Regions from separate parts of the Romboutsia sp. Marseille-P6047 genome, predicted to be linked through region 2. Evidence: riboswitches for the same ligand, from Rfam matches in the RefSeq annotation. Region 2 holds a riboswitch; the other holds the start of a gene.
The links. Region 2 has a riboswitch for FMN ahead of EIH23_RS11450 (ECF transporter S component). Riboswitches for the same ligand answer to the same signal wherever they lie in the genome.
Positions count from the first base shown of each region.

Region 1: another riboswitch for FMN. It lies ahead of ribD (bifunctional diaminohydroxyphosphoribosylaminopyrimidine deaminase/5-amino-6-(5-phosphoribosylamino)uracil reductase RibD); the one in region 2 lies ahead of EIH23_RS11450 (ECF transporter S component).

Region 1 is NZ_UWOT01000006.1:140,105-144,327, reverse strand. It holds gene EIH23_RS08245 (nitroreductase family protein) at 215-622, shown strand; gene EIH23_RS08240 (MarR family winged helix-turn-helix transcriptional regulator) at 575-1,018, opposite strand; gene EIH23_RS16270 (hypothetical protein) at 1,108-1,263, opposite strand; gene EIH23_RS08235 (DMT family transporter) at 1,435-2,376, shown strand; FMN riboswitch at 2,456-2,570, shown strand; gene ribD (bifunctional diaminohydroxyphosphoribosylaminopyrimidine deaminase/5-amino-6-(5-phosphoribosylamino)uracil reductase RibD) at 2,802-3,875, shown strand; gene ribE (riboflavin synthase) at 3,885-4,223, shown strand, end outside.
Region 2 is NZ_UWOT01000011.1:25,218-29,440, forward strand. It holds gene EIH23_RS11440 (Tex family protein) at 1-104, shown strand, start outside; gene EIH23_RS11445 (amidohydrolase) at 127-1,287, shown strand; FMN riboswitch at 1,385-1,504, shown strand; gene EIH23_RS11450 (ECF transporter S component) at 1,652-2,254, shown strand; gene EIH23_RS11455 (hypothetical protein) at 2,295-2,732, opposite strand; gene tsaE (tRNA (adenosine(37)-N6)-threonylcarbamoyltransferase complex ATPase subunit type 1 TsaE) at 2,946-3,398, shown strand; gene tsaB (tRNA (adenosine(37)-N6)-threonylcarbamoyltransferase complex dimerization subunit type 1 TsaB) at 3,398-4,114, shown strand; gene rimI (ribosomal protein S18-alanine N-acetyltransferase) at 4,104-4,223, shown strand, end outside.

The DNA of each region.
Region 1 (4,223 bases), on a different contig from region 2:
TTATCATCAACGTAAATACATAAATTCAAAAATAACTTACATGTTATTATAAAGCAGATAACACTTAGTATAAATATAGTTCAATTTAAAAATTTTTTTTTATAATTATGCCCTTCTAATTAAATTATCATTATATTATACTAAAAATTCCAAATAATCCATAATATAAAAAAGTTTGACGTCAAATTAATTTTATAATTAAAGGAGTACAACTATGAATGTTATAGAAGCAATAAAAATGCGTAAAAGTGTAAGAAAATTTAAAGATGAAGTAGTACCAAAAGAAGATATATTAAAAATGTTAGAATTAGCAACTGAAGATCCTTCACCAAAGCATCAACAAAATTGGAACTTTGTTGTACTAACTAATCGTGAGATAATTAATAAAATGGCTGATATAGTAACGAAAAGTCATGAAAGATTAGGTGAAATAGCAAAGACTGAAAAAGATAGAAAAATACATATGAGTGTAATAAAATATTATACATGCTTTAGAAATGCTCCAGTAGTACTGGTATATGGTTCAGAATATAAAATGATAGAGTATAAAATACTAAAAGATAATGAGGCATTTTTATTTTTTATTTTCAGTTTTAAAGTTTGTGCTAAGCTTTCTAAGTAATCTTAAAAACTCTTCTTTTTTCTCTTTAGTAAAATTTTTATAAGCAGTTTCTCTTACTTGTGATGAAATAAAATTAAATTTATCCTCAATGTCTATAGCTTTTTGAGTTAAGCTTATATATGTAACACGTTTATCTATAGCTGACTTTTCTTTTTCTATATATCCTAAACTTATAAGTTTATTTACTAGTGAAGTTACTGTAGATTTATCTTTACCAATTTTTTTAGCTATCTCTTTCATAGTTAGTTTCTTATCACTTTCATAAAGAGCAGTTAATATATTACCATGTGTTGGTATTAGGTCAGTTAAATTATTTTCTTTTAATTTATTTTCAATGAATTTTATCATATTAGCTTTAGTTCTACTAATAAAATAAATAATATATTTATCCTTCATATCAATTCTCCAATCTAGATAAGCTATATTTATCTTTATATATAATACCATATTTAAATAGGTATTTTCTTAATTAATTATTAGCAGATTCAATAAAATTTACTATCTTTATGCCAATACCATCTTATATAGTATTCATAGAATAAACAAAAGTTATCTGTGTATATAAGTAAGGTGAAGTCAACTATAAAATGCTTTAATATTTCTACTAAATTATTATCTAACTGTACTTTATCTACTTGCATTTTTTAAACCTCATTAATATAGTTACAGCATTAAGCAATATATTAATTGTCATATGTGTAAATTATTAGTAAAATTATTGAAGAGTCGAAATTATAAGATAATATTTATAAGTTTGATTTTGGATTATATTATAGACTAATAAAATTTTAGCAAAGGAAAGGAAAAAATCTATGATAAGTAATTTACGTATGAAAGGTATAACTTTAGTTATGCTTGGAGCTATGTTATGGGGAATATCTGGAACCGTAGCTCAATTTTTATTTCAACAAAACGGTTTTACCCCAGAATGGCTAGTTGTTGTTAGGCTATTAGCATCGGGGATATTATTACTATTTTTAGGTTTAATTAAAAAAGATAAAGGCATAAAAGAAATTTGGAAAAATAAAAAAGATAGAACAAATCTTATATCATTTAGTATATTAGGAATGTTAGGTGTTCAATATACTTACTTTGCTGCAATTAAGCATGGCAATGCGGCAACTGCGACTATACTTCAATATTTATCACCAGTAATTATTACGTGCTATATGGCATTTCGTTGCAAGAGGTTACCTAAGTTAAATGAAGTTTTTGCTATAGGTTTGGCAATGATTGGCGTATTTTTCATAATTACGAAAGGTGATATACATAGTTTATCTATATCAGAATTAGCATTATTCTGGGGATTAGCATCAGCTTTTGCTTCAGCATTATACACACTTCAACCTATAGAGTTATTAAAAAAATATAGTTCTACTACAATTGTTGGATGGGGGATGCTAATTGGAGGTATAGCTTTTAGTTTTATAAATCCACCATGGAAGTTTAGTGGAGTAGTTTCTATATACTCAATTGTAGGTGTTGTTTTTGTTGTTGTATTCGGTACACTTATAGCATTTCAATGTTATTTAGAAAGTTTAAAGTATATACTTCCAACAGAAGCAAGTACATTAGGATCGGTTGAACCTTTATCAGCAGCATTTTTATCTGTAATATGGTTAAAAGATCCATTTGGATTTATGGATTTTTTAGGTATGACTTGTATTATTGTTACAATTATAATATTATCTTATGTTAAAAAAGGTAATAAAGACGAAATAAGTGAAAATAGTTTATTAGATACGAAGTTATAAAATATTAATTAAAAAATATAGTTTAAAGTTTTTGTTGACAATCCAAAATCAGTAATATAAAATTTAATTAAAATTAAATATAAATCTTCAGGGCAAGGTGAAATTCCTTACCGGCGGTTATAGCCCGCGAGCCTTATGGCAGATTCGGTGAAACTCCGAAGCCGACAGTAAAGTCTGGATGGAAGAAGATTAAAATAATTGATACTATAATAGGTATTATTTATTGTCTTGCAAATTTTAGCTCTGAAATCATTGATTTCAGAGCTTTTTAATTTTACGTACATAAAATACTTTAAGGCAAGCAGCTTATTAAACAATAGCTTTATTAAATATACTTAAATAGTAAATATATTAAAATCAACTTCCTACCTCCTGAAATTAGCCAGGAGGTTTTTTAATAGTAAAATTTATATAAGGAGGTTAACATGGATGAATATTTTATGAATATGGCAATAGATTTAGCACGTAAAGGAGAAGGAAGGGTAAGCCCCAATCCTTTAGTAGGTGCTGTAATAGTAAAAAATAATAAAGTGATTTCTACCGGATATCACAAACTATATGGAATGGAACATGCAGAAATTAATGCAATAAATAATGCAAAAGAACCTCTTGAAGGAGCAACAATTTATGTAACTTTAGAGCCATGTTCTCATTATGGAAAAACTCCACCATGTGCTTTGACTCTGATAGAAAAAAAGTTCAAAAGAGTAGTTATTGGAATGAAAGATGTAAATCCAATAGTTTCTGGAAATGGCATAGATATGCTATTAAAAAATAATATAGAAGTTAAAGTTGGAGTATTAGAAAAAGAATGTAAAGAACTAAATGAAGTATTTATTAATTATATTAAAACTTTAAAACCTTTTGTTTTATTAAAATATGCTATGACACTAGATGGAAAGATTGCAACTTTTACTAAAGATTCTAAGTATATAACTTCAGAAAAATCTAGAAAAGAGGTACATAAGCTTAGAAACAAGTATAAAGCTATAATGGTTGGAATTAATACAATACTTAATGATAACCCTCTTTTAAATTGTAGAATAGAAGGCGGAGTAAATCCTATTCCAATTATAGTGGATTCAAATTTAAGAATACCAATGGATTTAAATATTTTTAATGTTCATGAAAAGATAATAGTTGCTACTATATCTGATGATGAAGATAAGATAAATAAATTAAAATCTAAAGGCGTTGAAATAATAAAGACTTCTAATATAGATAATCAAGTAAACCTCAGTGAATTAATGATTAAATTAAAGGAAAAAGAAATAGATAGCATTTTATTAGAAGGTGGTTCAACTCTTAATTACTCAATGGTTAAGTCTAATTTAGTAAATAAGGTCATGTCATTTATCTCGCCTAAAATATTAGGCGGAAAAACATCGCCAACTCCTCTTGGAGGCAGGGGAATAGAGTTTGTTAGAGATGCTATAAAATTAAAAAATATAAATCAATATATTATAGATGAAGATATTGTCATTGAAGGATATTTATAAGGAGAAATTATGTTTACAGGAATAGTAGAAGAAATTGGAGTGGTAAGAAGTATAAAGAATGTAAATGGAGGCAAAGAAATCTGCGTACACTGTAAAAAGATACTTACTGATATAAAGTTGGGAGATAGTATATCAACCAATGGTGTATGTGTAACTGTAACTGATTACTATAAAGATAGTTATACCTTCTATATAATGGAGGAAACTATAAGAAGAAGTAATTTAGGAAATCTTAAAGTAAATGATATTTTGAATTTAGAAAGAGCTTTAAAGGTAGATTCTAGATTTGATGGTCATATAGTTAGTGGACATATAGATTCATCGTGCATTATTTCAAATATAGAAAAA
Region 2 (4,223 bases):
TAAAAGATCCTATGGATGTAGTTTCAGTAGGAGATATTGTTGATGTAAAAGTTATAGGCATTGACTTAGATAAGAAAAGAGTTTCTTTATCGATGAAGATGTAAGAACCTCTAGGAGGAGATTGAAATGATATTAATAAAAAATGGAATCATAAATACAATAACAAATGGTATATTTGTAGGAGATATACTTATAGAAGGAAAAAAGATAGTAAAAATAGGAAAACAAATTGAAACCTCACAAGATATAGAAGTTGTAGATGCAGATGGGAAGTTTGTATTTCCAGGATTTATAGATGCTCATACTCACTTAGGATTATGGGAAGATGGTATGGGATTTGAAGGAGCAGATGGAAATGAAGAAACAGACCCTATAACTCCACAATTAAATCCTATAGATGGTATAAATCCAATGGATAGAACTTTTGAAGAGGCTGTTCAAGGAGGGATAACATCTGTTTGTACAACTCCAGGAAGTGCAAATGTAATGGGTGGAGAATGTATAGCTATAAAAACTCATGGTAGAAGAATAGATAATATGGTTATAAAAAACCCTGTTGCATCAAAAATAGCTTTTGGAGAAAACCCTAAAAGTTGTTATGGAAGAGATGAGAAAACACCTCAAACTAGGATGGCAATAGCATCATTATTAAGAGAAAACTTAAAGAAAGCAGAAGAATATTTAGAAGAAATAGAATTATTTGAAGAGCATGAAGATCATGATAGGCCAGAATATGATATAAAAATGGAGAGCTTAATACCGGTATTAAGAAAAGAAATTCCATTTAAAGTTCATGCACATAGAGCAGATGATATGTTTACAGCAATAAGAATAGCAAAGGAATTTGACTTAAAGCTTACATTAGATCACTGCACGGAAGGACATCTTATAGCAGAAGATTTAGTTGAAGAAGGATATCCAGTAATAGTAGGACCATCTTTATCAGAGAGATCTAAGATAGAACTTAGAAATTTAACATTTGATACAGCTGGAATATTATCAAATGCAGGTGCTCAAGTCTCTTTAATGACAGATCATCCTGTTATACCAGTACAATATCTTCCTATGTGTGCAGGTATTGCCGTTAAATATGGTATGAAAAAAGATAAAGCTCTAGAAGCTATAACTATAAATCCTGCAAAAACTTTAGGAATAGAAGATAGAGTTGGTTCACTAGAAGTTGGAAAAGATGCAGATATAGTTATTTGGGATGGATGTCCTTTAGAAATTCAAAGCAATGTATTATTTACTATAATAGATGGAAAAATAGTTTATAAAAGAGCTTAGATTTTATAAATTAATATAAAAATAAAATTTTATATTATGCTAAGTTGACAACAAGATTAACTTTAACTAGTATATAAGTATAAATTAAATAGAAATATAAAATCTTCGGGGCAGGGTGAGATTCCCTACCGGCGGTTATAGCCCGCGAGCTACTTTAGTAGCATGATTTGGTGAGATTCCAAAGCCGACAGTAAAGTCTGGATGAGAGAAGATGGTTAAAAGCGTATACTAATAATATATTAGTTTACAAACTATATCCATAAAAATAAGCTCGGAGATATAATTCTTCGAGCTTTTTAATTTCCGGATTTTTTTATTTCTAATTTATTTAAATTTTTATTTAAATATATTGGGAGGTAATTTTATGCAAGGAACAATTAAAAAAAATAAATATGTATCTGCAAAAACTTTAGCTAAGGTAGGAATATTATCAGCAGTAGCTTATGTACTTATGTTTATATCAGTGCCATTGCCCATATTTCCAAGTTTTTTAAAACTAGATGTATCAGACATACCTGCAATATTTGGTGGTATGGCAATGGGACCTTTAGCTGGTTTTATAATTGCTCTTATAAAAAATTTACTTCAAATAGGAGCAACTTTTACTGGTGGGGTAGGAGAAATAGCAAATGCGATTATAGGTGGAACTTATGTAGTTATAATATCCTATGTTTATAAAAGAAGAAATGATTTAAAAGGTGTAATTATGGGGGCTTTACTAGCTATATTAGGAATGACTATTATGGGATGTTTAGCAAACTACTTTGTGGTAACTCCGATATATGGTCAAGTATTTGGAAGTTTAGATGCTATAATAGCTATGGGAAGTGCAATAAATCCAAAGATACATGATTTGTTTACTTTTGTAATATGGGTATATGCACCATTTAATATAATAAAAGCAAGCATAATGACACTATGTATATTACCGTTATATAAGAAGATGAATAAATTATTAAAAAAATAGGGTAAAAAGCTTATGAAATTAACTTCATAAGCTTTTTTATTTATAAAAATATTCTAAGATCATTAAGGAATTTTTCTTGTGATGTGATAATATCTTTTGCTAGACCTTTAACATCATTATTAGCGCTAGGATATTTATTTAAATATCTATAAATAGATTTTATTCCCATATTACATCCATCAGTCATTAAATCAGCTATTTGTTCATCTACATCGCTGCCTTGTAATAACTTAATATTTGTTTTAAACCAACTTATAGTTTTTGCTATAGTACTAGGTTCCTTACCACTATCATGAAATTGGTTTAAATATTCATGAGTTTTATCACCAAGACTTTTATTATCTTCTAAATATTTATTTAAAATATTACGAAGATTATCATTTTTTACGTGATCTATTACTTCATTTATAGATTCAACACCCATTTTTATACCAGCATTACATTCATTTAAGAGTTTGATAGTATCATCATTAGGCATATTAAGAACTCCTCCTTATATTTAATTATTTATTTTATTATTTATCTAAATATAAACTATTATTCTGTATAATGCCGTGTAAAACACATTAATTCATAGTAAATGTAAAGATATTACTTATTTGCTGTGTAAAATTTTGATTAAAGTTAATTATTATAATATAATAATATTTATCGAATGAATAAATACTTAAACTATAATGGAGATGAAGTCATGGTTAAAATATATTTGGACGGAGAAGAACAAACAAAAGAGATTGGATATAAGTTAGGAAAGTTACTTACACCAGGAAGTGTTATTTGCTTAATAGGAGACTTAGGAGCAGGAAAGACTACTATGACTCAAAGTTTAGCAAAAGCACTTGGTGTAGATGATTATATAACAAGCCCAACATTTACAATAGTAAATGAATATGAAGGTAGATTACCATTATATCATTTTGATGTTTATAGAATCGGAAGTAGTGAAGAAATGTATGACATTGGATATGATGAGTATATAAATTCTGATGGAGTATGTATAATAGAATGGGCAAATCTTATAGAAGATATACTTCCAAGTGAGTACTTAGATATACAATTAAGTTATAAAGATATGGGAAGAGAAATGATATTAAATCCTGTTGGGGAAAAATATAAAAAAATCGTTGAGGAGTTGACTAAGTAATGAAAATATTAGGTATAGATACATCTTCAAATGCATCGAGCGTAGCTGTAATTGAAGATAACAAATTAGTATGTGAGTATACTGTAAATACAAAAACGACACATTCTCAAAAACTTATGCCAATGATAGAAAACATGCTATCAATGAGTGAAGTGGATATAAAAGATATAGATGCAATAGCAATAAGTATAGGACCGGGGTCATTTACAGGATTAAGAATAGGTATGGCAACTGCAAAGGCAATAGCACATGTAAATAATTTACCTATAATAGGAGTAAACTCTTTAGAAATTTTAAGTGGAAATATGAATCTGTGCGATAAGAAAATATGCTCTATATTAGATGCACAAAGAAATCAAGTTTATACTGGAAGATATAAATTTGAAAATGGAAGTATAGTTGAAATACAACCAGTAGATGTAGTTGAAATCGAAAGCTTATTAGAAGAAATATATAATGATAGCGAAGAATGGATTTTAGTTGGAGAAGCTGTTTATAAATATGAAGATAAAATAAAAGAAATAAAGAATATTAAAACACCAGCACCATCACATAATGTTACTAAAGCAAGTAGCTTATGTTCTATTGCTAAAGAAAAATATAATAAAAATATAGATATTTATAATTGCTATGATATAAATCCAATGTATATAAGAAAATCCCAAGCAGAAGTTCAATATGAAGAAAAAATGAAGAGGTTAAAAAATGATAAATAATCTTATAATAGAAGAAATGAAAGTTGATGACATTGACGGAGTTTTTGAAGTAGAAAAAAATTGTTTTGAAGATTACTGGTCAAGAGATTCATTTAAAAAAGAATTATCT